DNA from 2 places in the Vibrio diabolicus genome. Region 1 is predicted to be linked to the other one. Evidence: predicted binding sites of a transcription regulator. Region 1 holds the regulator's gene; the other holds the start of a gene.
The links. Region 1 encodes CRP, which controls carbon source genes, mostly activating them, when cyclic AMP is high. Its sites were predicted from a motif close to TGTGANNNNNNTCACA; they were not measured.
Positions count from the first base shown of each region.

Region 2: the regulator CRP is predicted to act here: its motif matches at 6,440-6,455, upstream of rppH (RNA pyrophosphohydrolase).

Region 1 covers NZ_CP042451.1:311,318-327,815, forward strand. Annotated here, with positions in the region: gene FR741_RS01515 (ExeM/NucH family extracellular endonuclease) at 1-415, shown strand, start outside; gene FR741_RS01520 (aminodeoxychorismate/anthranilate synthase component II) at 591-1,178, shown strand; gene FR741_RS01525 (aspartate aminotransferase family protein) at 1,540-2,751, shown strand; gene astA (arginine N-succinyltransferase) at 2,859-3,878, shown strand; gene astD (succinylglutamate-semialdehyde dehydrogenase) at 3,907-5,364, shown strand; gene FR741_RS01540 (DUF1338 domain-containing protein) at 5,614-6,405, shown strand; gene crp (cAMP-activated global transcriptional regulator CRP) at 6,551-7,183, opposite strand; gene FR741_RS01550 (phosphoribulokinase) at 7,424-8,293, opposite strand; gene FR741_RS01555 (YheU family protein) at 8,418-8,630, opposite strand; gene FR741_RS01560 (hydrolase) at 8,664-9,671, opposite strand; gene FR741_RS01565 (TIGR02444 family protein) at 9,759-10,247, opposite strand; gene FR741_RS01570 (ABC transporter ATP-binding protein) at 10,244-12,163, opposite strand; gene kefG (glutathione-regulated potassium-efflux system ancillary protein KefG) at 12,373-12,966, shown strand; gene kefB (glutathione-regulated potassium-efflux system protein KefB) at 12,950-14,746, shown strand; gene FR741_RS01585 (YheV family putative zinc ribbon protein) at 14,780-14,980, shown strand; gene slyD (peptidylprolyl isomerase) at 15,073-15,609, shown strand; gene FR741_RS01595 (isoaspartyl peptidase/L-asparaginase family protein) at 15,740-16,498, shown strand, end outside.
Region 2 covers NZ_CP042451.1:2,682,272-2,698,769, reverse strand. Annotated here, with positions in the region: gene lysS (lysine--tRNA ligase) at 1-1,299, shown strand, start outside; gene vpsR (cyclic-di-GMP-binding transcriptional regulator VpsR) at 1,544-2,878, shown strand; gene FR741_RS12780 (hypothetical protein) at 3,407-3,658, shown strand; gene FR741_RS12775 (NADP(H)-dependent aldo-keto reductase) at 3,793-4,827, opposite strand; gene FR741_RS12770 (DUF6482 family protein) at 4,982-5,293, shown strand; gene mutH (DNA mismatch repair endonuclease MutH) at 5,309-5,989, opposite strand; gene rppH (RNA pyrophosphohydrolase) at 6,609-7,130, shown strand; gene ptsP (phosphoenolpyruvate--protein phosphotransferase) at 7,133-9,379, shown strand; gene FR741_RS12750 (sulfite exporter TauE/SafE family protein) at 9,386-10,177, shown strand; gene lgt (prolipoprotein diacylglyceryl transferase) at 10,265-11,086, shown strand; gene FR741_RS12740 (thymidylate synthase) at 11,096-11,947, shown strand; gene FR741_RS12735 (flavohemoglobin expression-modulating QEGLA motif protein) at 12,019-13,161, opposite strand; gene FR741_RS12730 (Na/Pi symporter) at 13,310-14,455, opposite strand; gene nhaR (transcriptional activator NhaR) at 14,842-15,732, shown strand; gene FR741_RS12720 (ArsR/SmtB family transcription factor) at 16,022-16,324, shown strand.

The DNA of each region.
Region 1 (16,498 bases):
TGATGATATCGATTTACCGAAAGCGGGTGAAAACTTAGCTATTGATGTACGTCTACCACCAACTGCGGTTGCGGGCGATATTGTGACAGTGAACTTAACAGCATCTACGCAAGCGGCCGCGACAAGCAGTGATGCAAAAGTTTACTCGGCTAGCCAAACCTTGACTCAAACTGACATTGACGCACGCAGCGTGAATATTGAGTTTGAACAAGCGCCAGAACAAGGTAATTACCAGTTAGAAGAGAAAGTGACAGACTCGACAGGCAACGTCGTTAAGTTTAGCTCTGTTCGTGATGTCTCAATGACGCAAACTGAAACGGGTGCAGAAGGTTCGAAGGACTCAGATGGTGGTTCGTTTGGTTTTGGCGCGCTACTCGCGATGCTTGGACTTGGCTTAGTACGTCGCCGCAACTAAGCCTTTATCTCCTAAAATACAGCTGTAAAGACCAAAGGCCAGCCGATGCTGGCCTTTTTATTGCACAAAGACTTGCCTTTCTAGTTTGGTGTTGCAAAATACCGCCCTTAATTGTCGCAAACCAGACAATCATCTCTTAAGTCTTGCCTAAACGGATTGGAGCAGCTGACACTCTATGTTGTTGATCATCGATAACTACGATTCTTTCACTTACAACCTCTACCAATACTTTTGCGAGCTTGGCGCTAGTGTAAAAGTCGTGCGTAACGATGAAATCGACATTCAAGGGATTGAAGCGTTGAACCCAACTCACTTGGTGATCTCACCTGGACCGTGTACGCCAAACGAGGCAGGTATCTCTCTACAAGCTATAGAATACTTCGCTGGTAAGCTTCCAATATTGGGTGTTTGCCTTGGTCATCAAGCGATAGCGCAAGTGTTTGGTGGGGAAGTCGTGCGCGCTCGACAAGTAATGCATGGGAAAACGTCACCTATTCGTCACAATGGTCGCAGTGTGTTTAAAAACCTGAATAACCCACTCACCGTAACCCGTTATCACTCTCTCGTGGTGAAAAACGGTACGTTACCCGATGTGTTTGAACTGACCGCATGGACTGAGCTGCCGGATGGAAGTATGGACGAAATCATGGGTTACCAACATAAAACTCTGCCAATTGACGCAGTGCAGTTTCACCCAGAATCGATCAAAACAGAGCAAGGTCACGAGTTGCTCGCGAACTTTTTAGCACGTAAAGCGATCTGATCGCGATCACTTTTCTTAACAAATCATTCATCTTTTTGCCGAGGTGAGTGGATTGCAAAACTATGCGGTTCATTCTGGCCTCTTTGTCTATTCATGTCTTTTTAAACCTTCTATCCCCTGTATTACATAACATTTATAAAAAATCGCTTCTCTATTTTACTTTCTTGATGCATAAATAGTCATAAGCAGTGATTAATGGAAGTTGCTTTCGAGAACGAAAAGAATAAATCACTATTGAAATGGTTAATTAAATGTAAATACAATGCCGCAATAGCTTAAATGCAAAACATTATTTGCTGGCAAAGAGCGCCGGTTAAATTCGCTTATCTGCTACGCATGCGGTATCAAGAAGGAATGTGCAATGACAACGGAAATTAAAGTAGAGCGCGGTTTATTCGATGAGGTAATGGTACCTTGCTATAACCCGATGGAAATGATCCCTGTTAAAGGTGAAGGTTCACGTGTTTGGGATCAGGAAGGTAATGAATATATCGACTTTGCTGGTGGTATTGCAGTGAGCTGTCTTGGCCATTGTCATCCAGTAATGGTAAATGCATTAACAGAGCAAGCTAATAAGCTTTGGCACTTAAGTAACGTGATGACGAACGAACCAGCACTTCGTCTGGCGAAAAAGCTAACAGAAGTGAGCTTTGCTGAGCGCGTATTCTTTGCTAACTCTGGCGCAGAAGCGAACGAAGCGGCACTTAAGCTGGCACGTCGTTACGCTGCTGACGTACATGGTGCTGAGAAATCAGAAATCATCGCATTCAAACAAGGCTTCCACGGTCGTACGTTCTTCACCGTAACGGTTGGTGGTCAAGCGGCTTACTCTGACGGTTTTGGTCCTAAGCCTGGTGACGTTACCCACTTACCTTACAATGATATCGAAGCACTACAGGCACACATGTCTGATCGCACATGTGCGGTGATGATGGAGCCGCTACAAGGTGAAGGCGGTATCGTGCCACCAACGCCTGAGTTTGCTCAAGCAGTACGTGAGCTGTGTGACAAACACAACGCGCTACTGATCTTCGATGAAGTGCAAACCGGTAATGGTCGTACAGGTAACTTCTACGCTTACCAAGGTTTAGGTATTACACCTGATATTCTAAGCACCGCGAAATCACTTGGTGGCGGTTTCCCAATCGGTGCAATGCTGACTACTGCAAAATTAGCAGAGCACATGAAAGTCGGTACACACGGTTCAACATACGGCGGTAACCCACTCGCGTGTGCTGTAGCAGAAGCAGTTGTGAAAGAAGTTACTAAGCCTGAAGTGTTGGCTGGTGTGCTAGAACGCGAAGCGATGTTCCGCGAAGGTCTAGAGAAGATCAATGCTAAGTACAACATCTTCTCAGAAGTGCGCGGTCAAGGCCTATTGCTTGGCGCTGCACTAAATGAAGAATGGCAAGGCCGCGCACGTGATGTTCTCGTCGCTGCGGGCAAACAGGGTCTAATGGTATTGGTTGCGGGTGCCAATGTCGTACGTTTCACACCATCACTCGTTATCACACAACAAGAAATTGAAGAAGGCTTGGCGAAACTGGATAAAGCGATCGCGACTTTAGTTTAAGCGCGATATCAGTTTCAACGTCAACGCAGCCCCCCGTCAAGGATCTCTGATGGGGGAATTGTTCCTACAATATAGTTAGGATCTTCTTGCATCTGGAGGGAGTATTGATGCTAGTAGTTCGCCCTATCGCGATGTCGGATTATGACGCGCTGCACACTTGTGCGGTGGAGTCTGGTCACGGATTTACATCTCTACCGGTTAACGAAGAACTGTTAACCAATCGAATCAAACACTCAGAGTACAGCTTTGGTAAGCCAGATGTGGCAGAACCAGGTGATGAAGGCTACCTGATGGTCGGCTTTGACTCTGAAACGGGTGAGGTTGCGGGTACCACCGGAATCGAAGCATCTATCGGCTGGGATGTCCCATTTTACTCGTATCACATTAGTAAAGTGGTGCACTCGTCACCAAAGCTTGGCGTCAATAATGTCGTCAAACTGCTTACTTTTGGTAATAACTACACGGGTAACAGCGAAATTTGTACCTTGTTCTTGCGTGAGAAATTCCGCCAAGGTCTGAATGGTCGTCTAATGTCGAAGTGTCGTTTCCTCATGATGGCTGAGCACCCAGAGCGTTTCTCTGAAACGATCTTTGCGGAGATGCGTGGTGTTTCAGACGACGCAGGCAACTCGCCGTTCTGGCAATGGTTACAAGAGCATTTCTTCTCCATCGATTTCACGCTTGCGGATTACCTCACAGGTATCGGCAAGAAAGGCTTTATTGCTGACTTAATGCCGAAGCTGCCTATTTACATCAACCTGTTGAGTCCAGAAGCGCAAGCCGTGATTGGTCAAGTACATGACAATACTCGCCCAGCATTAAAGCTGCTTGAGCGTGAAGGCTTCACTAACCGTGGCTACGTGGATATTTTCGATGCGGGTCCAACCGTTGAATGTGACTTACGCAATATTGAATCGGTACGTCACTCGTTCCGTGCGCAAGTGAAAATTGCACAACATAGCAGTACGCAAGACTTCTTGATGTGCAACTCATCGTTCGAAAACTTCCGCGCAGCAGTCACCAAAGCGGCGTATGACCCTGAAACACAAAGCGTCATGATCGCACCAGACGTTGCGGATGCACTTTTGGTTGAGGAAGGGGATTTTGTTCGCCTTCTTCCGCAGTAACAGACGACAGAATTTAAGGATAGAAACAATGACACATTGGATTGCAGGTGAATGGGTACAAGGTCAGGGTGAAGCATTTACGTCTCTGTCGCCTTACAACCAAGAAGTGATCTGGCAAGGCAACGGTGCAACGGCAGAGCAGGTGAATCAAGCGGTATCTGCAGCGCGTGAAGCGTTTATTGACTGGAAAAAACGCCCATTTGCAGAGCGTGAAGCGATCGTGTTGGCTTTTGCTGAGAAAGTAAAAGAGAACAGCGAAAAAATCGCCGAAGTCATTGCCAAAGAAACTGGTAAGCCAATTTGGGAAACGCGCACTGAAGCAGCGGCAATGGCAGGTAAAATTGCCATCTCTATTCGTGCTTACCATGACCGCACCGGTGAAGCGAGCCGTGAAGCGGCGGGCAACCAAATTGTGTTACGTCATCGCCCACTGGGCGTGATGGCGGTATTTGGGCCATATAACTTCCCTGGTCACTTACCAAATGGTCACATTGTGCCTGCGTTACTAGCGGGTAACACTGTTGTGTTCAAGCCATCCGAGCAAACACCTTGGACTGGCGAGCTAGCTATGAAACTTTGGGAAGAAGCAGGTCTGCCGAAAGGCGTGATCAACCTTGTCCAAGGTGCGAAAGAAACCGGTATTGCGCTTGCTGATGCGAAAGGCATTGATGGCGTACTGTTCACGGGCAGCGCGAACACAGGGCATGTATTGCACCGTCAATTTGCGGGTCAACCTGGCAAGATGTTAGCACTAGAAATGGGTGGTAATAACCCGATGGTGATCTCTGATAAATACGGTGATTTGGATGCCACGGTGTACACCATCATCCAGTCAGCGTTTATCAGTGCTGGTCAACGTTGTACGTGTGCTCGTCGTTTGTACGTGCCATTGGGTGAGAAAGGTGATGCGCTCATCACGAAACTGGTTGAAGCGACGAAGAATATTCGCGTAGACCAACCATTTGCAGAGCCTGCGCCATTTATGGGGCCGCAAATTTCCGTTGCCGCAGCCAAGTTCATTCTCGATGCACAAGCGAACCTACAATCACTTGGTGGTGAAAGCTTGATTGAAGCTAAAGCAGGAGAGGCGGCGTTTGTTTCTCCCGGCATTATTGATGTAACGAACATTGCTGAGCTACCAGATGAAGAGTACTTCGGTCCACTTCTGCAAGTGGTGCGTTATGAAGGGCTAGAAAAAGCCGTAGAACTGGCGAATGACACGCGCTTTGGTCTCTCTGCTGGTTTAGTTTCAACTGACGACCAAGAATGGGAATACTTCGTTGACCATATTCGTGCTGGGATCGTGAACCGTAACCGCCAGCTCACAGGTGCAAGTGGTGATGCGCCATTTGGTGGTCCTGGTGCGTCAGGTAACCTACGTCCAAGCGCTTATTACGCAGCAGACTACTGTGCGTACCCGATGGCATCAATGGAAGGTCAAGAGACTATCTTGCCTGCAACATTAAGCCCAGGTGTGGCGCTATAAGTTTTAATAACAGAGTCGCAACCATGTATTGCGGCTCACTTTGCCGGCGAATCATTTAGGTATGGGTTGTAGTGATCGTTGGCAGAACACGGAAAGTGAGCAAAGACTCGGAAAAGCGTGTTGACTGACTGGCATTTACCGTCACAGGTTGATGGCTGCTCGTTCATTATTCTGGACAACTTTTCGTTGTGAACGAGCAGTCAACTTCCGCTTACCTTTTAACTCTACATCTCGTAACAAGGAGTCGTTATGACGCCCGATGTGTTATTTGAATCGCTATGGCAAGATTACATTCAACGTCTTTGCCCCTCTGCTGCGAAAGTACATCAGCTGCTTCAAGAAGATGAGCCTCTGATTAATGATCATATAGCTTTACGTACCTTCAATATTGCGCCTCTTGGTATCGAAACCTTAGCTAAACCATTTGTAGCCATTGGCTATCAGGCATGTGGTGACTACGTTTTCGAAAGTAAAAAGCTGGTTGCTAAACACTATGAGCACCCTGATCCGAAGCAACCTAAAGTCTTTATTAGTGAGCTAAAAGTTGAGGAGTGTTCACCTGAGCTGCAAGAGATTGTGAAAAAGCTGGTGGCACAAGTCGATGCAGGCAAGCTGAACGATAGCGCATTCTTACATGGTGGACGCTTGTGGGATTTAAGCTTTGCTGACTACCAAACGTTGGCTAAAGAAAGTGAGTATGCATCTTGGTTGGCTGCGCATGGTTACGGCGCAAACCACTTCACGGTGAGCGTTAACCAGCTCAATGAATACGAAGAAGTGAAGCAAGTAAACGATCACTTACGTACGGCCGGATTTACCATTAATGAAAACGGCGGGGAAGTGAAGGGCACTCCTGAGGTGCTGCTAGAACAATCATCGACCATGGCGGATAAAGTGGCGGTTCGCTTTAGCGAAGGCACTGAAATTATCCCTGGTGGCTTTTACGAGTTTGCTAAGCGCTACCCGATGGAAAACGGTGAGCTGTACCCAGGTTTTGTGGCGGCTTCAGCGGACAAAATCTTTGAAAGTACGAATGGCTAACTTTTAGGGTTAACCTTTCGGCTAACCAACTTGCTCATTAGTCTTTTGTTGCTCTGAGCTTAATGTGGTTACAAGACAAATAAAAAGCCACCAATGTCGCCATTGGTGGCTTTTATAATTTTGTTCGCGTCACTCTGGTTTGAGATTAACGAGTACCGTAAACCACGATAGTTTTACCGTGCGCAGAGATTAAGTTCTGCTCTTCTAACATTTTCAAGATACGACCTACTGTCTCACGAGAACAGCCAACGATTTGACCGATTTCTTGACGAGTGATCTTGATTTGCATGCCGTCTGGGTGAGTCATTGCGTCTGGTTGTTTTGCAAGGTTCAGAAGCGTCTGAGCGATACGACCAGTTACGTCTAGGAACGCCAGGTCACCCACTTTTTGGCTAGTTACTTGAAGACGACGAGCCATCTGCGCAGAAAGGCGCATTAGGATGTCTGGGTTTACTTGGATAAGCTGACGGAATTTCTTGAAAGAAATTTCAGCAACTTCACAAGGAGATTTAGCACGAACCCAAGCTGTGCGCTCTTGGTCTTCCTCGAATAGACCAAGTTCACCAATAAAGTCTCCTTGGTTTAGGTAAGAAAGGATCATCTCCTTACCTTCTTCGTCTTTGATAAGAACCGCAACAGAACCTTTAACGATATAGTACAAAGTTTCTGCCTTTTCGCCCGCGTGAATTAGCGTGCTCTTTGAAGGGTACTTATGAATATGACAGTGTGAAAGAAACCACTCTAATGTTGGGTCGGTTTGAGGTTTACCTAGAACCATAATATCTCACTTCCTCTGCAGGGTACGCTTGCGCTATCCATATTTTAGCTAAGCCTGAATTAGGCCTACTAGAATAAGAGCACTTTTTATATGCTGCAAGCTCTCTTGTGTTTCGGTAAGAAATAGTATCCTTTTTCGAAAACGATTTCTTGATTTTAATCGTGCCATGATTGAGATTTTGTAAGCAAAACTGTGCACATGATCACGGTATGAAAAGTAAACATCTTCGCAGGCAGGTTTTTAGCCAATTTTCCCTGTTTCGATGAGCTGTTGTAGGATAGGCCGAACTATGAGCTCCATTGCAAAGCTCATCTTACCGCCTGGCACGACAATCGTGTTGTGGCGTGACATGAATGAGCCATCAATCATAGCCAGGAGATATGGGAAGTCGACTTTCTTTATCCCACGCAAGCGAATTACGACAAAGCTCTCATCCAGGCTTGGGATACCCTTCGCATTAAGGGGGTTGGAGGTATCGACCGTTGGGACGCGCTGAAAGTTAATATGAGTGCGAGAAAATTGCGGAGTGATGTAGTTAAGATAATCGTCCATCGAGCGCACGATAGAATCCATTACTGCTTCTCGTGAATGACCGCGGTCACGAGTATCACGCACAAACTTTTGGATCCACTCTAAGTTTACGATTGGTACCATACCAATCAAGAAATCCACATGCTGCGCAACATTAACATCGCCATCCACAACACCGCCGTGCAAGCCTTCATAGAAGAGAACGTCACTGTTCTCCGGTAAGTCCTGCCACGGTGTGAAGGTTCCAGGCATTTGATTATAAGGTACGGCCTCGTCAAAGGTGTGTAGGTAGCGACGTACGCTGCCTGCGCCATCGTGACCATATTTACGGAAAAACTCTTCCAATCCTGGAAAGTCATTAGCTTGAGGGCCAAAGTAGCTAATGTGTCGACCTTGCTCGCGCGCTTTACGGATTTCTATATCCATTTCAGGGCGAGTAAAGCGATGGAAGCTGTCGCCTTCAACCCATGCGGGTTTAACGTTCATCATATTGAACATCTTACGGAAGGCTTCAGATGTAGTGGTCGTGCCGGCACCGGATGAACCAGTAACCGCAATAATTGGGTGTTTAGCTGACATGACAAACCTTGTCGAAAATTACTTACCTGTAATGTGCAGTAGGCTGCTACTGCACGGTCGATAACCCACTATAGCACGTAACAATGCCTTGTCATTGAGTGGGGTACGGTAAAATGTGAAGGGTCTAAAATTTTGTTTTTACCTGAATATCGACGGTTTCGTGCAGTTCAGAGAACACGATAACCGCTTCGCCTTTTTCTAATTGAGTTTTTACTTGATCCACTTTGTCTTGCAAAGAAATCTCGACGGTTCCGTAATCCGTGCCTTCACGTAAGACGAATTCACGAATTAAGTTTTCCAATGTTTCTGGCGCAATGTCTTGCCATGGAATGATCATAAATACCTCGAACTTTTATGATGAGCGGCTAGTTTACTGCTTTCGCTGCTTGGATACAGCAGAAAGGTAATCTGCAGCAATACTTTCGTAATACGCTGGCAGCGCTTCTTCCAACCAAAATTTCGGCTTGAGCGCTGAACCTGTAAGGAAACCAACATGCCCACCGTGCTCAAAGAGACGGTAATCAATATTATCTGGCAGAACAAATTTCGGGATCACATCGTCGGTCATGAATGGATCGTCTTTGGCGTGAATGATCAGTGTCGGTAGCGTGATCTGTTGTAATTTACTTAAGCCAGAACATTGATCGTAATAATCTTGTGCGTCTTTAAAACCGTGCAGTGGTGCCGTGATCAAATCATCGAATTCATACAATCGTGTGACACGTTTTATTGAGTTGTAGGACAAAGCGAGCTCGCCATGCAACAAGTGATGTTTTTGCAATGCGTTGCGTTTGAGCGAAGAGAGCAGGTAACGGCGATACACTTTCGAAAAGCCTTGTTCAATACGGTTCGCACACGCTGCTAGGTCTAAAGGCGCTGAGATAATGGTCGCCGCGTTCAAAATGGGGTGGTCTTTGTATTGGGCTAAATAATTCGCCAACATGTTACCGCCAAGAGAAATACCAACCGCAACTTTGGGGTTATCAGGAAAGCGTTGCTCAAGGTGCTCTAAGAAGTGGCGGGCGTCAGTCACTTCACCAGAATGATAGGCGCGAGCTTTCTTGTTTGGCTTACCGCTACAACCGCGGAAATGCATCATCACCGACAGCCATCCGGATTGAGCAAATGCATTCATTAGGCCATTGGCGTAAGGGCTATAGAAGCAGCCTTCTAGTCCATGAAATAAAACAAAAATCGGCTTTTTTTGCGCAGGTTCTTGGGTTGGGTCCTCGCTCCATGCGAGATCGAGAAAGTCTCCATCGGATGTATCGAGGGTTTGCCAAATCGGCGTAAACAACGCTTTTTTGCGAATAAAACGCGGTAAAAGCGTTTGAAGATGCGGGTTTTTGATCCCGGCGGCTGCGAAAAATTGTGTCATACCTAACTGCTCTTATGCGGTTCTTCGGTGTCAGTTGAAGAACTTATTAATATAATCCTTTATAAAGATTATAGGTATTCTACAGATTTATGGGCGTTTTGGTGGGTGAATGTTTGGCACCGGAATAGCAAAGGCCTGTTGCAAATGCTCACCACCAAGTTGACGACAGTATCTCAGCGTGAGTGGGGCGCCATCATTTTTGACCAGCGTGAGCGAGTTAATGCAGTTCACCAAATCCGCTTGTTGCTGCTTTTCTAGTTGCAGCTCAAACTGCAAGGTTTCACGATATAAAGCGTCATTGACTTGAGACTTAAGATGGCGACGTAAGTCGCGAAAAGAGTGCAGTAAGGTTTCGCTTCGGCCCAGACAGCTTTGTACCAGAGGCCAGTCTTTTTCTTGGAAAATGAGTTGCTGCTCATCGAGCCATCTGAGCAGCAGGAGTAGGTTCACGTTGCCGTGATAATTGTTCTGTAATGATAAACACGCTTCTTTCACTTCTCGCACACCATAAAATTGCAGACTGAACTGCCAAAGGTGTTCTAGGGTGAGTGTGTATTCAGCGTGTTGATTACTCATTGATTAAACTCTAGCTCCATCTGCTCCAGTTCTTCCTGAGCAGACATCCATTCCATTTCAATTTCTTCGAGCTCTGCCTTACTAGAAGCTTGAAGAGCCAGCACTTGGTTAAGTTTAGCTTTATTTTCGGCTTCATACAGTGAGTTATCTGCCAATTGTTCTTCAGCTTCGGCCAGTGCAGCACCTAACTTATCCATTTTATTTTCTAATTGTGTCAGCGTTTTGCGAATTGGCGCCGTCTGCTTACGAAATTCTGCATCGCGACGTTTCTGCTCTTTTTTCGCTGCCGCGCTGTTGGCGCTATCTTTGGCTGGCTGTGCAGCTTGTGCTTCTTTGCGTTCCGCTCTTTGTTGCTCAGTTAACCATTTGTAGTAGTCGTTTAAGTCACCATCGAACGGCGCAACTTGACGATCATGCACCAAGTACAAGTCATCGGTTGTAGCACGCAGTAAGTAGCGATCGTGCGAAACAATCACCATTGCACCTTCGAACGTTTGCAGTGCCATCGTCAATGCCTGACGCATGTCCAAATCCAAGTGGTTGGTTGGTTCATCAAGTAGCAACAGGTTTGGCTTTTGCCACACAATTAAGGCCAGCACTAAACGGGCTTTTTCACCACCCGAAAACGGCGCGACTTTCTCCAGTGCTTTGTCGCCTTGGAAGCCAAAGCTGCCTAGGTAATCACGTAGCTGTTGTTCGGTTTGATCCGGCGCGATCTGCATCATGTGTTGCAGCGGCGTTTCCTCTGGGTGCAGCGTTTCTAATTGATGCTGAGCAAAGTAACCTATTTTTACGCCTTGTGAGTAAGTCAGATCGCCACCTTGCGCGTTAAGCTCGCCAGAGAGCAATTTGATCAAGGTCGATTTACCTGCGCCATTACGGCCGAGTAGACCAATGCGACTGCCAGGAACCAAGTTCAAGCGGATCTTCTCTAAGATCAGGTTGTCACCGTAGCCTGCCGATACTTCATCCATCATCATGATTGGGTTTGGCAGCGCCGCAGGCTCACGGAATTGGAAGCTAAATGGGTTATCGAATTGAGCGGGTAACACTTTCTCCATGCGCTCCAAAGCTTTAATACGGCTTTGAGCCTGGCGTGCTTTAGAGGCTTTATAACGGAAACGGTCGATGTAGCTTTGCATGTGCGACATCTGTTTCTGTTGCTTCTCGAACATCGCTTGCTGCAGCACCATTTTTTGCGCTCGTTGGTTTTCGAACGACGAATAGTTACCCGTGTATTCGTTCAATTGTTGGTTTTCGATGTGGATAATACGGCCAACAATTGGGTCAAGGAAGTCACGGTCGTGCGAGATCAGGATCAGTGTGCCTGGGTAGTTTTGTAGCCAACGTTCAAGCCACATCACCGCGTCTAAGTCCAAGTGGTTGGTTGGCTCATCGAGTAGCAATAAGTCAGAACGGCACAATAGCGCTTGAGCTAAGTTAAGGCGCATACGCCAACCACCAGAGAATTGAGTCAAACTCCAACTCATTTGCTCTTGACTGAAACCTAAACCGTCGAGCAATTCTGCCGCGCGAGCGCGAATGCTATAACCGCCGATGGTTTCAATTTTACCGTGGATCTCGGCAACCAAGGTGCCGTTGTCTTGTGCTTCCGCTTCAGCCAACTGCTTTTCGAGCGCTCGGTACTCGCGATCACCATCAATGACGTATTCCAGTGCAGTGCGCTCTAGCGCAGGCGTTTCCTGTGCGACCCAGGCCAGTTCCCAATGTTGAGGTTGGCTAAATGAGCCTGCATCAATCGACAGTTCATCTTTCAGCAATGCAAATAGCGTTGATTTACCGCAGCCGTTTTTACCCACAAGGCCGACTTTATCGCCAGGATGGATAGTCGCTGAAGCTTGATCTAAAAGAGGTTTACCGCCACGCAGTAACTGAATATCAGAAAAGGTAATCATAAAGTTTTCATTCACTTTGCGCAGTGCGCGTTGCTTGGTTACATAGCGAAGTGGTTTCAATCGTTTTTAAAGCCACTTGGGTATATATCTAGCGGTGAATAGTAGGGGTATTGGCCGGAAAAGTCGATTGATTCGCTTTAATTGCATTATGCTGTACAAAAAAGTATAACAATTTGATAACGGATAAAAATAACCACAAGGACGACCATTTGGCTGTTGCACCGTCTATTCTCCCAAGAGTTCTGGTCATTTATGCTCATCCAGAGCCACATAACTCGATTGCTAATCAAGTGATGATTAAAAAAGCTCAGTCGCTTGATCACGTCACTGTGCACGATCTTTACGGTGTTTACCCTGACTTCTTTATTGATGTGAATTACGAACATGAGTTGTTGCTCATGCATGATGTGATCGTGTTTCATCACCCGCTTTATATGTATTCATGCCCAGCCCTGTTAAAAGAGTGGTTGGACCGAGTGCTGGGCAAAGGTTTTGCTTTTGGTGGAGGTTCGGCACTAGAGGGAAAATACTGGCGCAGTGTGATTACAACGGGGGGGAAAGAAGAGGCCTTTAGCGCGAAGGGGTACAACAAATATCCATTAGAGCAAATCTTACAACCGTTTGAACTGACGGCTGCCTTGTGTCAAATGCACTGGATTGAACCTTTGGTGTTGTATTGGTCGCGTAATGTCTCGGATATTGAGCGGTATGAGCACGCCGAACTGTATCGTCGGTGGTTGAACAACCCACTTGAAAACTGGGAAGCAACAGACCAAGGAGGTCAGTATGGCGATAACCAGTGAGTTTCTTCAAAGTAGCGTGGTCTTTCTCTCGGCTGCGGTTATCGCGGTGCCGATTGCTCAGCGTCTCGGACTTGGCTCGGTTTTAGGTTATTTACTTGCCGGTGTGTTGATTGGCCCTTGGGGTCTTGGCTTAATCAGTGATGTTGATGCTATTTTGCACTTTGCTGAACTTGGGGTCGTGTTGTTACTGTTCTTGATCGGCCTTGAACTAAATCCTAAAAAACTGTGGCAAATGCGAGGACCGATTCTAGGCTTAGGCGGCGCGCAGGTGGTGGTTACGACCGCCGTGCTGGGCAGTGTCGTCAGTATGTTCGGCGTAAGCATGCAAGTGAGTTTGGTGATTGGGATGGGATTGGCGCTGTCCTCGACGGCAATTGCTCTTAAAGTGATTGAAGAGCAAGGGCTCAATGGCACCGAAACGGGTCAGTCTGGTTTTGCGGTATTGCTCTTTCAAGATATTGCCGTGATCCCAATGTTGGCAATGTTGCCCTTGCTTGCTGGCGGGCAGAGTGGCGGTAGTTGGTTGGATGTCTTCACGGTATTAGGCAGTGTGGTGGCACTGTTGATTGGTGGCCATTTTTTATTGCGTCCACTGTTTCGTTTTGTTGTGATGAGCGGCGTTCGTGAGCTCTTTACCGTCGCCGCACTATTGGTCGTGCTTGGGATTTCTGTCGTGATGCAAAAGCTCGGGCTTTCTATGGCTCTAGGGACTTTCTTAGCCGGCGTTCTGCTGGCTGAGAGTGAATATCGACATGAATTGGAAATCGCTATCGAGCCGTTTAAAGGTTTGTTGTTGGGGTTGTTCTTCATCGCGGTTGGCATGGCGGTAAATTTGGGGTTATTGGCATTACACCCTTTAGAGATTCTGGGCGCGGTGGTGGCTTTGGTCGTGGTTAAGGGCTTGGTTTTGTATGCATTGGCGAGAGCTGCCCGTGTCGGAGCCAAAGCGAGAAGCCGTATGGCCGCGATTTTAAGCCAAGGTGGTGAGTTTGCCTTTGTCATATTTACCGCAGCGAGCCAAGAGGGCATTTTATCCAAAGAGCAAGTGGCGTTTTTGTTGGTGGTGGTCAGTTTATCCATGGTGACGACACCACTTTTGCTGATGGGACAAAAAAAATGGTTTGCTCATACCCTGAATCAAGAAGAAGAGGGCATGACCACGAAAGTAGTGGATCGCCGACCTCGCGTGATCATTGCAGGCTTTGGACGTTTCGGTCAGATCGTCGGACGTTTAATGTATGCCAATAAAATCAAAGTGACGGTATTAGAAAGTGATGCCAGCCAAATCCACCTACTGCGCAAGTATGGTTACAAAGTGTTTTATGGCGATGCTACCCAAATTGATCTTTTGCGGGCTGCTGGCGCAGATAAAGCAGAAGCATTGGTCATTTGTACCGATTCACCTGATGAGGTGATGGCCATCGTTGATATCTGCCGCGTGCACTTCCCGAAACTTAAGTTGCTAGCCCGAGCAAGAAGCCGTGTCGAGGCGTATCAGTTAATGAGCCACGGTGTCGAGAATTACTCTCGTGAAACATTTTTAGGGGCATTGGATCTCGGTCGCCAAGCGCTCGTAGAACTTGGTATGCACCCTTATCAAGCAAAGCGGGCAGAAGCACATTTTCGTAAGTTAGATAATGCTATGCTTAAGGACTTATTGCCTCAGCACAATGAAGATAAGAAATTGGCTCAGAGAGCGAAAGAGGCACGCAAAGAGCTAGAAGAAATTTTTGGTCGTGAGATGGAGAGCGACCATCAGTCACCTAATCATTGGAAGTAGTACTTGAGCCAAGACTCAAGCTAAGGAAATAGCGTGAAAATCAAGAAACGTTTTATTGCCGGCGCTAGCTGCCCAAATTGCAGCCAGCAAGATACCCTGCGCTGGTGGATTGAAAATAATATCGAGTTAGTTGAGTGTGTCGAGTGTGAGTTTACTGAGCAGCGTAAACCGCAATCTGTAGAGAAAAATAAACACTCAGATCAGGAAATGATCGGAATTTTTAAGCCGGAATAATTGAACTTCGATAATTGATCCCCATAATACACCCAGATATCTCAGTACTTAACCCCATTCAGGTTAAGTCAATTAATCTCCCTGGAGTTAGTATGAAAATTGAAAAGAACGTTGTTGCAAGCCTTGCATACAAAGTAATGTTGGAAGACGGTGTGGTTGTTGATCAATCAACAGCAGAAGCGCCTCTAGATTACCTTCACGGTCACAACAACCTAATCACTGGTCTTGAAAAAGAGCTTGAAGGTAAAGTGGCTGGCGACAAGTTCTCAGTAACGGTAGCTCCTGAAGAAGCTTACGGCGAGCACAACGATGCGCTAGTACAACGCGTTCCTGCGGACGTATTCCAAGGCGTTGACCAAATCGAAGTGGGCATGCGCTTCCTGGCTGACACTGACCAAGGTCCAATCCCTGTAGAAGTAACAGAAGTTGACGGCAACGAAGTGGTTGTTGACGGTAACCATATGCTAGCTGGTCAAACACTAACTTTCGAAGTAGAAGTTATGTCTACACGTGAAGCAACAGCAGAAGAGATCGAACACGGTCATATCCATCAAGCTGGTGGCTGTGGTCATGACCATGATCACGATGATGAAGGCTGCTGTGGCGGCGGCAGCTGTGGTTCTCACTAATCACAAGCTCCTTCACTAGATAATCTTATCTAGTAAAGCTTTGAAAAGCGCAAGTTGAGGTTTCAACTTGCGCTTTTTGTTTATCTAAGGTGTAGTGCATAGAAGAAAAGAACAACTCATGGAAAAAGCGATGACAAAACCTTTCTCGATTGCGATTCATGGTGGCGCAGGCACCATTTTACGTGAACAGATGAGCAATGAACTTCAGCAATCGATCTTGGCTGATTTGGAAGCGTCGGTAAAAGCTGGCTATCAAATTCTAGAGAAAGGCGGCGACGCTTTGGATGCGGTTGTGGCTGCAGTAAAAGTATTGGAAGACTCGCCTAACTTTAATGCGGGTAAAGGCTCGGTGCTGACCAACAACGAAATGGTAGAAATGGATGCCTCTGTCATGGATGGTCGAAACCAAGCCGCAGGCGCGGTCGCTGGTGTTCGTCATATCAAGAATCCAATTGAGCTCGCTCGTGACGTAATGCGAAACAGCAATCACGTGTTGTTGGTGGGTGAGGGCGCAGAGAAGTTTGCTTTTGAACAAGGCCATGAGTATACCGAACAGGATTACTTCTTTACTGATCGCCGTTATGAGCAACTGCTTTCGATGCGAGAGAAGGGGTTGTTTGCACTATCGGAATCTCGCTATCCAGATGATCGTAAACATGGCACCGTCGGAGCCGTAGCGTTGGATCAACAAGGTAACTTAGCCGCTGCAACCAGCACGGGTGGCGTGACGAATAAGAAATACAACCGAGTTGGGGATTCGGCTTTGATAGGCTGCGGCACGGTGGCCGAAAATGGCGTTGTCGCGGTTTCAACTACGGGTGTCGGTGAGTTTTTTATCCGTAAACGTGTCGCAGAAGACGTCGCCGCACGGATGCGTTACTTACAAGAA
Region 2 (16,498 bases), 890 kb from region 1:
ATTATGGCTAAGCGTGGTCCATTCCTAGTAATTCAAGAAACATCTGGCCGTATCCAAGCTTACGCTGCTAAAGACGTACAAAAAGAGCTAAAAGAGAAATACCAAGGTCTTGATATCGGTGACATCATCGGTGTTAAAGGTGCGCTGCACAAATCTGGTAAGGGTGACCTATACGTGAACATGGAAGAATACGAGTTGCTAACTAAAGCACTTCGTCCACTTCCTGAGAAGTTCCACGGTCTTACTGACCAAGAAATGCGTTACCGTCAGCGTTACGTTGATCTGATTGTGAACGAAGATTCACGTAAAGCATTTATTGTACGTTCTAAAGTAATGTCTGCAATTCGTAACTTCATGATCTCAAAACAGTTCATGGAAGTAGAAACGCCGATGATGCACGTGATCCCTGGTGGTGCAAGTGCACGCCCATTCATCACGCATCATAACGCGCTAGACATGCCAATGTACCTACGTATTGCACCTGAGCTATACCTGAAGCGTCTAGTGGTTGGTGGCTTCGATCGCGTATTCGAAATTAACCGTAACTTCCGTAACGAAGGTCTTTCTCCACGTCATAACCCAGAATTCACTATGATGGAATTCTACATGGCGTACGCGGATTACAAAGATCTGATGGACTTTACTGAAGAACTACTAAGCTCGGTAGCGCAAGAAGTTCTAGGTTCAACATCAATGCCTTACGGTGATGAAACGGTTGAGTTTGGTGGTACTTACACTCGTATGAGCATGTTTGAAGCAATCAAGCAGTACAACCCAGATCACGCTCAAATCCAAGCGCTAACCGAAGAAGATCTACAAAACCGTGAGCTGATGGTTTCTATCGCGAAATCAGTACATGTTGAAGTAGAAGACTTCTGGACATGTGGTCAGCTTCTAGAAGAAATCTTCGGTGAAACAGCAGAACCTAAGCTAATGCAGCCAACGTTCATCACTGGCTACCCAGCGGACATCTCTCCATTAGCTCGCCGTAGCGATGACAACCCGTTCTTTACAGACCGCTTTGAATTCTTCATCGGCGGTCGTGAAGTGGCGAATGGCTTCTCAGAGCTTAACGATGCAGAAGATCAAGACGCGCGCTTTAAAGCACAGGTTGAAGCTAAAGAGTCTGGTGACGACGAAGCCATGTTCTACGATGCAGATTACATCACTGCACTAGAGCACGGCCTACCACCAACGGCAGGCCAAGGTATCGGTATCGACCGTCTGGTTATGCTACTGACTAACACGCACACTATCCGTGACGTGATCCTATTCCCAGCAATGCGCCCACAAGCGTAATTTGGCAGGATGATCAAAAAAACCACCTTCGGGTGGTTTTTTTATGCCTTTTAGTTAAATAAGTTCAAGTTGTTGCATTTGCTTTTTAATAGGATATGCAAATAAACATTCGCCAAATCTCAATCTATTGCATAGTCTTAATACTGAGACAGACGTGGGGGCGCGGAGTCTCGATAATGTTACCCGCTCGCAAAGATAGGTTTGTGGCGCAAAATTTCTATTAACAATGAAAAAGGGTTAGAGAATGGCTGGGCAGTTTAAGATGGATTCCATCCCGGGATCGCTTGTGGTAGTTGGCGGTACTTATGAGCCTTGGTTATCAGTACTTGAGCAAGTGGGCTGGAAGTGTCACCAAGTGGGTGACTTACGCAAAGCTAATACGTTGTTAGAGGATATTGGTCCATGTATCGGTATTGTCGATCTCAGCCATGACGAATTCAGCTTGAACGGTTTGGCGAACTTAGTCAGTTCTCACAAACACGTGCGTTGGTTAGCGTTTATTCGTGAATCTCAGCTTGGCACTGATACCATATGCCAGTTCATTGTTAACTTTTGTATCGACTTTTTCACTGCGCCAATCCCGGATGCCCAGCTTTTAAGCACGATTGGTCACCAGCTTGGTATGCTCAAGTTGGAGAAAAAAGTTTGGCCTAGTTTTGGTAGCAGCTTAGACATGGGGCTGATCGGTGAATCTATCCCGATGAAGCGTTTACGCGATCAAGTAAAGAGAATCGGTCCGACGGACGTCAGTATTCTGATTTCTGGGGAAAGTGGTACAGGTAAAGAAGCGGTTGCTCGCGCTATCCACAAAGTCTCTTCACGTTCTCATAAACCGTTTATGGCAATTAACTGTCGCGCACTCAATGAGCAACGTTTCCAGGCGGAAGTGTTTGGTATCAATGCCGATGAAGATATGGAAGCATGCATGCTCGAACAAGCGGATGGCGGTACGGTGCTGTTTAATGACATTCTTACTATCTCAAAAGAGCAGCAAATGAATCTGCTGAGATTCTTGCAAGAAGGCACCATTGATACCAAAGATGGTGTAAAAGCGGTCAATGTGCGCATCCTTGCTGCTAACTCGTCAGATGTAGAAAAAGCCTTGATTGACGGAGATTTTAATGAAGAGCTTTATCACTACATTAACGTATTACGCATTAATGTCCCGAGCTTAAAAGAGCGCGCGAGCGATATTTCTTTGTTAGCGCGCTATTACTTACAAGAGTTTTCTAAAGAGTATAACTCGCAAGCAAAAAGCTTTTCTGAGGATGCACTCAAGGCACTGACACGTTATTTCTGGCCAGGTAACGTACGTGAATTGATGAACCAAGTGAAACGAGCGGTTCTGATGTCTGACAGCGTAATGATTGAAGAGCATCACCTAGATTTGCCTCAGCGTAATGACTCAAAGCGTAGTTTGAAATCGATTCGTGAGAAGAGTGAGCGTGACGCGTTACTGGTTGTTTTGGAATCTCATTCTGGTCAAGTTTCGAATGCGGCGAAGGAGCTTGGTGTTTCACGCGCGACGATGTATCGACTACTGAACAAACATAATTTGATTTCTGATCAAGCCATGTAATTTGTTCTTTCTGAAGTTAAATTGGTGAATGAATATCAGTGAAGGAGCGGCTACAAAGCCGCTCTTTTTGTTTTGTATTCAGTTTGATTTATAAAATCCGCAATTTCATATATTCCCTAGGTGAATATGTTATATAGAAAAGTATATGAAACTGAATTGCGGTGTATTGGTTTGTTTTTAATCAAAAAGACAAAAAATGTTTGATATATATTCATCAAAGCTTACAATTTAACCGTAACTCAATGAGTTATACCTTTCATAAACGGATTAATTTTTAGCTAGGAGGCGCAAGATGAAACATTACGTTGTTAACACCACTGCTTGCGCTGATCGTATGCCTATCGCTCCGATGACTCTTAAGTCGGATGATACCAATACCACTGGCTCACAAGATAAAAATTAATCCGTAACCTATCTTATTTATTACTAGGCTGCGGAAAAGTAGCGGCTTAGTATCAACAGAACACCTCTGTTCATTTTACGCACTATTTTTCCCAGTCGAATACATCGATAATCGGAGAAAATATTATGCGTCACTCTATTTACCTACAACTGGCAACTTTGCTATTGAAAGCAGACCTTAAACGCGAAGAAAAGCAATGGCAGCGAACCATACGCCGCACTGCTCATGATGTTCCATGGACGAATGTTCATCTATTGAGGGATATTGGTTTAGATAGCGATGGTCGTTCCACACGCGCCAATGTTCCGGATGCAGTAAAAGTTGAACGTCGAGTTCGTCACCTTCGTCGAGTTTTAACGTCGCGAATAATGACGTAATCGTTAGCGTGTTGGACTGACTAAGTTGCTATCGAGTCATTCAACACGCTTAACGTGCGATATGAAGTCATACTTCATTTGATAAACAGCTGACCTTGAAGGTCAGCTGTTTTCGTTTGAGGGGAGCTTTACTGTTAAGGGCATGGATTCGAGTAGGTTGTACCAATTGCTTGAATCTCAGTCAGGAGCTCATCGCTTAGTTTTAGATCGATACTGTCGATGTTGGCTTTTAATTGGTCGAGGTTGGTCGCGCCGATAATATTAGATGCTACAAATGGGCGCTGATTGACAAATGCAAGTGCCATTTGTGCAGGATCCAAACCATGCTCTTGTGCTAAATTGACGTAAGCTTCGGTCGCTTTAACACCTTGTGGAGTGAAGTAGCGCGCAAAACGCTCCCACTTAGTGCATCGAGCGCCTTCAGGTTTTGCCCCGTTTAGGTATTTACCACTCAGGCAGCCAAATGCCAAAGGAGAGTAAGCAAGTAACTGAACGCCTTCGTAATGGCTGATTTCAGACAAGCCAACTTCGAAGCTGCGGTTCAATAAGTTATATGGGTTTTGAATGGAGACAATTCTTGGCAAATCGTGTTTCTCTGCCAAACGCAGTAGCGACATCACACCCCACGGCGTCTCGTTTGATACGCCGATATAGCGTACTTTGCCTGCATTCACTAATTCTGTAAGCGCTTCCAATGTTTCAATTAACGTGACTTCTTCTTGTTTGTCAGGGTATGGGTAGTTGAGTTGACCAAAGCAGTTAGTTTGACGTTGAGGCCAATGTAATTGGTATAAATCGACATAATCCGTTTGCAGGCGGTTAAGGCTGTCATCAATTGCTGTATGGATGTGGCGACGATTAAGGCTCATGTTGTCTCGGATGTGAGGGACACCACGAGGGCCAGCCACTTTTGTTGCCAGCACAACTTTTTCACGTTTGCCGCTCTTTGCTAACCAATTACCGATGTATTGCTCGGTGAGTCCTTGCGTTTCCGCTTTGGGAGGTACAGGGTACATCTCTGCGGTATCAATGAAATTCACCCCATGATCAAGGGCAAAGTCGAGCTGTTCAAAGGCGTCCTTTTCTGTATTTTGCTCGCCAAACGTCATGGTTCCGAGGCAGATTTTACTGATCTCAAGTGATGAGTGCGGTAGTTTTGTGTATTGCATATCACGTCCTTGAAGAGTTACCGACTAAATAAGTGATTCCAATATAGGGGATTTTTAACCGCTATCGCAAATGATTTACGTATAAAGGAAGACCAAACTCGAAAGCTATACATAGCCTAACTACACTTAAATGATCGTGTGAAGGAGGTACGTTATGCAGAAGCATCAATTGGACATGTGGTTACACGGTCCCCATAAAGATACTTATAAAACTCCCAAAGTATTTGTGATTGGGTGTTCTGATGTCTCTGACTATTTGCTAGCAGTGGAGTACAAGCATCAACTTGAGCCGATTAAAGACGGTGAAGAGCCGATACATTTCGGTTCGCTAGATTTGGTGAAAGAAGAGCTGCTGAGGTTAGGGGTAGATAAAGCGTACTTAAGGCTGCACAATGCGTATGACGAATGTGGCACTGAAGAGGCAGCCTCGTACTGTGATATCGAGTTATCGCTCGTGACGCACTAAATGGCGGAAACAACATTACTCAGATGGCGTGCTGATGTAGTGCTTGAGTAAGATCTGCTCAGTAAACTGTGTTCTGAGGTAAAAACCTCGGGGCAGAGTTTTTATCGGCTTGCCATTTGAGCTGTATGCTTCGGTGAGTGCTTTTGCATTCGCGGCTTTAGGGCGAAGATGCAGCGCTTCTCCGTGTCTGGCGGAAATTTGATCAAATTTCCCCAAGACGATCATCTCCATTAGCTCTTCCCAGTCGTTTCGTAAAATACGCTCTTCGTCGTCGTCTGGTGACCAAATCAGTGGGCTACCAACACGTCTTTCTGCAAGTGGAATTTCTCGTTCCCCTTCCACTGGTACCCAAAGCACACGAGACAGCTTGTTGCGTACGTGGCTTGTTTCCCATGTAAGACCATGAACACCTGTGAGAGGAGCCACCGAAACAAAGGTTGTTTCCAACGGTTTGCCAGAGTGACTGATCGGAATACTTTTCAGCTCGATCCCTAGCTTAGCGAAATCTTGTTGAGGTTTACTGCCAGCTGGGGCGCCCAAGTGCCATTCGAGTAATTGACCCACCCAACCTTTATCTCGTTTTAAGTTTTCAGGAACAATCATATTCGCCTCGGCGGCCAACTCAGCAAAACTGAGTCCTGCCATATCATGCGCTCGTTCCAATAGCTCTGCTTCTGTTTGTGGTTCTGGTTTCATAGTCACAAGGTGGTATTACAAAAAATATAGTTTATCAAACTCCGGCCAAATCTACTGTTTAAGATTTCACCGAGGCGGTGTAAGAACGATCAATTCATAACTTATCCACAGGTGGAGGAGGTATTGATAAGATCCTGACGGGGTCTGTATGAATAAACAGGGGTTAAAATGCATTTTTGGGGTTGATTTTGTTGTAATCATCTAAACGAATAGCAGGTGAGTGTGGATAAATAGCCTATTGGTGGATCTTTGACCGATCTGAGTTTGGTGAAAAGATCATCAAGAAACTGAAGATCGATTTATCGCTATTTTTTAAAATAAAGACTTTTTTATCAATGCTTTATGTTTGTTTTTTTGTTTCTTTATTTGTTTTGCTTGTGATGGGGTTGAACAGAATTACTCATTTGAATTGAATTCTTCACAAAGTTATTCACAGAAAAGGTGAATAAATGTGGGCAATGTCTCACTCTTGTGTTGATAAGGTATGGCTTGATTAAAAGATATCCAAATATGGTGAAAAGGTAATAAATCTTGCTCATATCACATCAGTAAGTTTGCTAGTAATGGGGATATGTGGAAAAATCACGGTAATAAAAAATTTATTCATAGAGGTTAGCCAGTGATAGATGGCGATGGTTACCGACTTAATGTTGGTATTGTGATATGTAATAACCATGGTCAGGTCTTCTGGGCTAAACGATACGGGCAACACTCATGGCAATTTCCACAAGGTGGAATTGACGAAGGTGAAACTCCTGAACAAGCCATGTTCAGGGAGTTATATGAAGAAGTCGGTTTAACGAAAAAAGACGTTAAGATCATTGCAACAAGTCGTCATTGGTTAAGATATAAGCTACCAAAACGATTGGTGCGTTGGGACTCCAAGCCTGTTTGTATCGGCCAAAAACAGAAATGGTTTCTGCTGAGATTAGAATGCGATGAATCTCGTATTAATATGCAACGCGGAAAATCCCCTGAATTTGATGGTTGGCGCTGGGTGAGTTACTGGTATCCAGTTAGGCAAGTTGTTTCTTTCAAGCGAGATGTTTATCGACGAGCGATGAAAGAGTTTGCATCCTTAGCCATGCCTTTTCGAGAGAGAAAAGCGAAAGGGAAAAGAAAAAAGCAACGTAGAGGATAATCATGCTCAGTCAGCTAAGGGAAATAGTTGAGAAAGTCTCCAGGGTCGATGATGTGCATCTGGCACTCGATATATTGGTGAAAGAGACTTGTGCTGCCCTTCGCACTGAGTGCTGTACTATCTATCTTGCTAATGAAGAAATGCAGCGCCTTGAGTTAATGGCAACTCAAGGCCTTATTTTTGAAGGTGATAGTATTCATATCAACTTCAATGAAGGCTTGGTTGGGTTGGTTAAACGAAGCGCAGAGCCACTCAACCTTGCCGAAGCCTCAAAACATCCCGAGTTTAAATTCTTCCCTCAACTCGGTGAACAGATTTACCACTCCTTTTTAGCCACTCCAATCATTCATCGCAAACAAGTTTTAGGTGTGTTGGTGATCCAGCAAAAAACACCTCGCTTGTTCAGTGAAATGGAAGAGTCTTTTCTTGTCACGTTGTCCGCTCAGCTAGCAGTGCTTATTGCGCATGCGCAGAATCTTGGGCATTGGCAGTTGGCATCTAAACCCACGGTATTAAAAGGTTTGCCTGCATCTACTGGTGTCGCGATTGGAGAGTTTTGGTTCGACAATACCCAGCCGAGTTTATCGGATGTTTTCCCTTCGTCCACGTTAGATAAAGAACGTGAGCACGAGACATTGCTGGTGGCGATAGAGCGAGCGTTAAATGACTTTCGCCGTATGCGGAAAAAACTGGACAGTGAAATCAACAAAGATGCGCTGGCGATCTTCGATCTGTTTACTCACTTACTGAATGATCCGATGCTTCGCGGTGATTTGAAGAAGCAGATTGAAAAAGGAGATAGGGCAGACTGGGCGTTACGCCAAGTTGTAGAATCATACTCGAATCGATTTGCCAGAATGTCGGATGTATACATGCGTGAAAGAGCGCAAGATATCCGAGAGTTAGGGCAAAGGCTGCTCTATTTTCTGCACAACAGTGAGCAAGAAAATTCTGCAATTGATCGTCCCATTATTTTGGTGGCGAACGAACTCACTGCCACCTTGCTCGCTTCTGTACCTAAAGAGTTTTTGTTAGCTGTCGTATCATTAGAGGGAGGCGCAAACTCTCACGCTGCCATTTTATCTCGAGCTCTTGGGGTCCCTGCAGTCATGGGCGCCAACATTAATCCGGATGTGGTGAATGGCAAACTCGGGATAGTCGACGGCTATACGGGTGAGATCTTCTTAGAGCCAAACCGCCAGTTGTTGCGAGAGTATCGCAGCTTAGTAAGCGAAGAGTCTGAATTGTTTGCCATGGTAAACAAAGACCTCGCACTCCCTGCGGTTACGCAAGATAATCACCATATCGAAATTATGCTGAACGCGGGACTCAGTGCAGACAGTAATATTGCCATCAATACAGGTGTTGATGGTGTTGGGTTGTACCGAACTGAGATTGCATTTTTACTTCAGCATCACTTTCCGTCGGAAGATGAGCAGTATCATCAATATCAAGCGATACTCAACAGTTATCCGAATCAACGAGTGGTGATGCGCACTTTGGATATTGGTGGTGACAAACCTTTGCCATATTTGCCGATCGAAGAAGATAATCCGTTTCTAGGCTGGCGTGGCATTCGTTTTACATTGGATCATCCAGACATTTTCTTGATCCAGCTGCGTGCAATGTTAAGGGCGAGTGCAGAAAGCGGTAACTTAAGTATTTTGTTGCCAATGGTGTCTGGGGTAAAAGAGCTAGACGATGCCATTAGCTTGATTAATCAAGCCCACAGCGAAGCCGTGTTGCTTGATGATAGAATTCAGTTCCCACAAGTTGGGGTCATGATCGAAGTGCCATCAATGGTGTATTTATTGCCAACGATTGCTCACCGTGTTGATTTTGTTTCTGTCGGGACAAACGATTTAACCCAGTATTTATTAGCGGTTGATAGGAACAATTCCCGCGTCGCGGATGTCTATGAATCTATGCATCCTGCGGTACTGCTAGCGCTTAAGCAAATCCATGACGTGTGCGATAAGTATCAGGTGCCAGTGTGTATTTGTGGTGAGTTAGCTGGCGACCCATTTGGCGCTCTTCTCTTACTTGGGTTAGGGTATACCAGTTTGAGTATGAACACCTCCAACGTGGCTAAGGTGAAATATTTGATTCGTCATAGCCAACAAGAAGAATTAGAAAAATTAGCGGAGCAAGCAATGACAAAGTCCTACGGGGAGGACATTCATCAAATGATGCATGACTTCTTCATCCAACAGGGTTTTGCGGGCTTTATCCGTGCAGGTAAAAAGTAGGAAATCGTGACCGTCTCTTTATTTTTGTTATTGTTGGCGCTAGGCGCTTTTGTGGGTGTGATGGCGGGGTTACTCGGTATCGGTGGTGGTTTGATAGTTGTTCCTGCCTTGTTGTATTTGCTTCCTCTTGCTGGAATCTCTCCAGAAATGAGTATGCACATGGCCCTAGCCACTTCGTTAGCGAGTATTATTGTTACGTCAGGCTCATCGGCGATGAATCACCTTAAGCTCGGCAATGTCGATATGTTCGTCGTAAAATGGTTGATGCCAGGTGTGGTTATAGGTGGTTTTGTCGGTGCCAATATTGCTGAGTGGATCCCTACGCACTACTTGCCGAAAGTATTTGGTGTCATTGTTCTTTGCCTGTCAGTACAAATGTTCCGTTCCATTAAAGTTACGAGCAGTAAACCTATGCCGAGCAGCCCGGTGACCGTTGCGTATGGCACGGGGATTGGCGTTGTATCAAGCCTTGCTGGTATTGGTGGTGGTTCACTATCGGTCCCATTTTTAAATAAACACGGGATAGAAATGCGTAAAGCGGTGGGCTCATCCTCCGTTTGTGGTTGCGTGATTGCTATTTCTGGTATGATCGGCTTCATCTTACATGGCTATAAAGTGGAAGGCTTACCTTCATACAGTATTGGCTATGTTTATCTTCCCGCTTTATTAGCGATTGCCATGGCCTCGATGCTCACAACAAAAGTGGGTGCGAAGCTGGCAACTAACCTTCCAACTGCGGTATTAAAAAAGATATTCGCGGTGTTCTTAATGTTTGTAGCAGCGACCATGCTGCTTTAAGTTTGTACCCAAGTCATTCTCGCTGAACCAAGCATCTAGAGGTTACTTGGGTATATTTATTTTGTTGTGATAAGAAGAGAATGATTTATGTCTCAGGGATATATTGAATTTCCCAATATTGATCCGGTTTTAATCTCTATTGGTCCTGTTTCGGTTCGTTGGTACGGTTTGATGTACCTTGTGGGCTTTATGTTCGCCCTATGGTTGGCGAACCGACGTGCGGATAAGCCGGGAAGTGGTTGGACACGAGAACAGGTTTCTGATTTGTTGTTCGCAGGCTTCCTTGGCGTTGTGATTGGTGGCCGTGTTGGCTACGTGCTTTTCTACAATTTTGAGCTTTTCCTGGCTGACCCTTTGTATTTGTTTAAAGTGTGGACCGGTGGTATGTCTTTCCACGGGGGCTTACTGGGTGTGATTACCGCGATGTTCTGGTATGCACACAAAAACGGGCGAACGTTCTTCGGCGTTGCCGACTTTATCGCGCCGCTTGTGCCATTTGGTCTGGGTATGGGGCGTTTAGGTAACTTCATGAACAGCGAATTGTGGGGCCGAGTAACGGATATGCCTTGGGCGATCGTTTTCCCAAATGGTGGTCCACTGCCACGTCATCCATCGCAGCTTTATGAAATGGCGCTTGAAGGTATCGTACTTTTCTTCATCTTGAATTGGTTCATCAAGAAACCTCGTCCTCTAGGTTCTGTTTCAGGACTCTTTCTTGCGGGTTACGGAACCTTCCGTTTCCTAGTAGAATACGTGCGCGAACCAGACGCTCATTTGGGGTTATTCGGTGGCTTTATTTCCATGGGACAGATTCTATCCCTGCCAATGGTGGTTATCGGTGTCCTAATGATGGTTTGGGCATACAAACGTGGTCATTACAAAGACGAGTTACCACAAAAGACGAAGTAAGGTATTGGTGTGAAACAGTATTTAGATTTGTGTCAACGCATCGTTGACCAAGGTGTTTGGGTTGAAAATGAGCGTACAGGCAAGCGCTGCCTGACCGTAATCAACGCGGATTTAACCTACGATGTTGCGAACAATCAATTTCCGTTGGTAACCACACGTAAAAGTTTTTGGAATGCGGCCGTTGCAGAGCTACTAGGGTATATTCGTGGTTACGATAATGCGGAAGATTTTCGTAAGCTGGGCACGAAAACCTGGGATGCCAATGCCAACCTAAATGATGCTTGGTTAAATAATCCATATCGTAAGGGCGAAGACGACATGGGCCGTGTCTACGGTGTCCAAGGGCGCGCATGGGCGAAGCCTGATGGCGGGCATGTTGACCAATTACGCAAGATAGTGGATGACTTAACGCGTGGTGTTGATGATCGCGGTGAAATCTTGAACTTCTACAACCCGGGTGAATTCCACATGGGGTGCTTGCGTCCTTGCATGTATAGCCACCATTTTTCATTGCTGGATGATACGCTTTACCTGAACAGTACTCAGCGTTCGTGTGATGTACCGCTTGGCTTAAACTTCAATATGGTTCAAGTTTACGTGTTCTTGGCGATCATGGCGCAAATCACGGGCAAGAAACCTGGTCAGGCATTTCATAAGATTGTGAATGCGCACATTTATGAAGATCAGCTTGAACTGATGCGTGATGTTCAGTTGAAACGTGAACCATTAAAAGCGCCGACGTTCCACATCAATCCAGAGATTAAATCTCTAGAAGATCTGGAAACATGGGTCACACTGGATGATTTTTGGGTTGAAGGATACGAGCATCACGACCCTATTCGTTACCCATTCTCAGTGTAACCAGTGTTGTTCTTCAAGATATGAAAAAAGCTCCGAATGGAGCTTTTTTGCTTTTTCGTACTTTGAAGATATTACTTGAGTGCACTGACAATATAGCGGTGAATAGGGTTGGTCTGCTTCGGTGCAGACAGTGCCGGGCTAATAAACTTGGGTTGGGTGAATATTTGTTTGCTCACTAATGAGCGGATAAGCTCAAAATATTTCAGTTCTGTTTTCCCACATAGCAACAATGAAAAGTCATTGCCCAGTTTATCGTAGGCATTTAGAACCTCTCGGAACCCTCTGAGGTACAAGTAATCCTTCGTCAAACCGCCTCCTCGATACACACGAGCAGTCGTTGTGAATGCTTGAAGGTCAGACGTTTTATACTGTTCTTTTAATAGCATGAACGTATGGCGGAAATCGCGATCCTTGATCATCGACTCTACCGCCAGGACTCGTAAGGCTAAGGTTCTTAGGCGTTTGATACTGAAATGTCCTGACAGATATTCACACAATATAGCCAGCCCTTCTTGGGTGTTTGTATTAGCTGGGCACCCTAAGCTCAGAACCTTTAGCGGTTGTTGACGACCGTTAAGCGTAGTAAGAAGGTGTACACCCATTTCATGATGTGCGAGAGCCTCTAACTCATCGGTCGCGATGTATGCTGCGTGGTTAATTTTGACTCGAGATCCCGAAACGAGTGCGTTTGCTAACATCCCATCCAACACCTGTATTTCACACTCATATCCATTACGTTGAGCAAAGTTTTGCATGAAGTGTGCTATCGCGCGGCTATCATGCTGCGGTTTGCTCTCTTCTTCCGTGGGAAGGTGTAAAATGAAATGGGCGTTGGCAATATCTTTGGCGCTCGGCTCTCCGTAATAGCGCAGGGAGTTATAAAGAAACTCTTGTGTACCGATAGTATTCACTTGATCCAATTTATCTGCGTAAGACTGAATCACATCCGCGTACAGCTTTTGTAATTGGGTGTCTTGAATATTTTCTAAAGGCAGTTCATACAGACGTCGTTTTGCGCTGTGAGTATCTAGATTGGTGGTTGAGTATTGGAAGTTAGGCTCTTGAGAGTATTTGTTCTTAATAAAGCGCTCTCTTTCCTGAGCATAATTGAGAGGATTCACGCTACTGAGGATATCAATATCAGCAACCAGTTGAGTTAGGTTTTCGTCTATTGCGAGTAGCTGATCAGAAATAGTGCCATTAAGCTGCGTCATGTTGTCGACTCCAAATGAGGTAGCCCAGCATAAGTATGCTGGTATGGCTCAAATTATCACCAGACAACGAATTTGAACAGCGTCATTAACGCAAAAAAGGCCCCACAATGTGGAGCCTAAACAATAAGCGATGGTATGTAAGTTATTGTTATGTCGTTAGGGCTAAGATCGCGCCTGGTAAAATAACGAATACAGACATTAGGTAGCCACCGACAACAGCTTTGTTCTTGATAGCCATTTCAGAAATCATCTCAGCGCCTTTCACTGGAATTTCACGTAGGAACGGAATACCAAAGATAAACAGCGTTGCCATGATATTAAATACTAGGTGTACCAGAGCGATTTGAAGCGCGAATACCGCAAACTCACCCGATACGGCTGTTGCTGCTAGTAGCGCCGTAATACAAGTACCAATGTTTGCACCTAGCGTGAATGGGTAAATATCACGAACTTTAAGAACGCCTGTACCCACAAGTGGAACCATCAAGCTAGTTGTTGTTGATGAAGATTGTACCAACACAGTCACGATTGAACCCGATACAATACCGTGAATAGGGCCACGACCAATCGCGTTTTTCAAAATTTCACGTGCGCGGCCAACCATTAGGCTCTTCATTAGCTTACCCATTACCGTAATTGCAACGAAGATTGTCGCAATACCCAAAACGATAAGCATAATGCCACCAACAGTATCACCGAATGTTGAAAGTGGCTCTTTAATTGCACCCACAACTGGTTTTGTTATTGGCTTAATGAAGTTGAAGCCTTTAATGCTCATATCGCCAGTAGCAAGTAGTGGAGAAACAAGCCAATGAGAAACTTTCTCTAAAATGCCGAACATCATTTCCAACGGAAGGAAAATAGCAACAGCAAGTAAGTTGAAGAAGTCGTGAATAGTTGCGCTTGCAAATGCACGTTTGAACTCTTCTTTACAACGTACGTGACCAAGAGAAACAAGCGTATTGGTCACTGTGGTACCAATATTGGCACCCATCACCATTGGAATCGCGGTTTCTACTGGTAAGCCACCTGCAACTAAACCTACAATAATAGACGTTACAGTACTTGAGGACTGAATTAAGGCTGTTGCCACCAAGCCGATCATTAGACCTGCAACAGGGTGAGCGGCAAACTCAAATAGCACCTTAGCTTGATCGCCAGTTGCCCATTTGAAGCCACTACCAACCATAGATACTGCTAGAAGAAGCAGATACAACATGAATGCCAAGTTAGCCCAGCGTAACCAACGAGCAGTGCTCGAAATTGGCGCCACTGTTGAAGTAGCTTGGTTCATCATAATTTTCTCCGTTGACCTTTCAGTTCATTTTTCGGTCTGTAGTTGAAACTGCGGGCGATGTTAGAGAACAAATATTTCAGTAATATTACAGATTTCTTGCTGTGAGTAATTTTTATTGTTCTTTTTGATAGTGGTGTGAGTAGGGAAAAATGAAGGTTTTTAACTGTTTGAATTTAATGAATAAATTTTGCTTTCGTTTTGTGTGGTTATTGCGTTTTCTTTAGAAAGAAAATGCGCCTCAGTTCAACTTTTATGACAGTGTTAATTTTATATGTTCGGTAAAACTTATGTTTTTGTAATGTATTGTATGGTTTTGTCGAGTTTATTGTTTGTCTCTGTCACATTTGGTATAAAAAGCATCACTTTCTTTTCGGGACTTGATCATGTCACATCTAAACTACAACCATCTATATTATTTCTGGATGGTGTGCAAACAGGGCTCTGTAACTAAAGCGGCCGATGCGCTTTTCCTGACACCGCAAACCGTGACAGGGCAGATTAAAGCGCTTGAAGAACGCATGAAAGGAAAGTTAACCAAACGAAATGGTCGTACAGTTGAGCCAACTGAGTTAGGGCAACTTGTTTTTAAGTACGCCGACCGAATGTTTGGTTTGAGTTATGAGATGTTAGATATCGTCAATTACAGTCAGCACTCGAACATTCTGTTTGAAGTTGGCGTAGCCGATGCGTTATCTAAACGCTTGGTCAGTAAAGTACTAATGACGACTGTCCCGGAAGATAACAGTATTCATTTACGCTGTTATGAGTCAACCCACGAATTGCTACTTGAACGACTGTCTCAGCACAAGCTGGATATGATCCTCTCGGATTGTCCCGTTGACTCAACTCAAAGCCCTGGCCTTTATAGCAAAAAGCTAGGTGAGAGCAGCATGAGCTTTTTCGCCTCTTCTGAAATTGAAAATGTGCGTTTCCCTGAGATTCTGGAACAGAAAAAGCTTTTGATTCCTGCAAGCCGAACAGCAATGGGGCGTAAGGTTATTCAGTGGTTTGATCGTCAAGGTCTTCAGCCTAATGTGTTGGGAGAATTTGATGATGTTGCGTTGATGAAGGCTTTCGCACGGTATCACGATGATGTAATTTTCTTAGCGCCGACCGTATACATGTCGGAGATTGAGGACGACCGAAATCTACAGCTAATTGGTCATGTCGATGGGTTAAAAGAAGAGTACTACGTGATTTTTGCGGAACGAATGATCCAACACCCAGCGGTAAAAAATGTTTGTGATGCTGATTTCAGTCAAATGTTTGAGTAAACCCGTATCGTTGCGCAAATAAATAGATTACTATCAATAAAAATATAATTCTAAATAATACCTAAGTAACTCAAGATACTTGTTTTAGTGAGCAAAACTATTAATTATTGATGGCGCATCAATTCTTCACTTTGGTGGATAATATTGGTGTATCACTAACAACTAAATTAGAGGTTCTAATAATGAAGACTCTGGAAGTGTATCTTGATTTTCTTAGATATATAAATCAGTGCAACACAACAAGCTGGCCAGGGTTGGAATAAGTAAGTTGTAGCTAGAGGTCCAACACATGAATCTACAAGAAATGGAGCAGAACTCCGCAAAAGCCGTCGTGTTGCTCAAAGCGATGGCAAACGAGAGACGCCTACAAATCCTTTGTATGCTGCATAACCAAGAGCTGTCCGTGGGAGAGCTGTGTGCAAAGTTAGAGCTAAGCCAGTCGGCATTATCTCAGCATCTTGCTTGGCTTCGCCGTGATGAGCTAGTCACGACAAGGAAAGAAGCACAAACCGTGTACTACACATTGAAGAGTGATGAAGTGAAAGCGTTAATAAAAACACTGCATAGTCTTTATTGCGCTGAAAGCGCTTAGCGTTAATTACATATACCTAATATATCGTTCATTTTAGGCTGTGAATCTAACTCGTTGGAATATTTGAGAGTGGCGTTAAACTTTTGATGGTAGAGTTGCTGCGCATCGACCAATTTGCTTTGTTCTCAAGTGTTTTATTGGTGCTTTCCAGTTTGAGCTTTATAAGGTAAATAA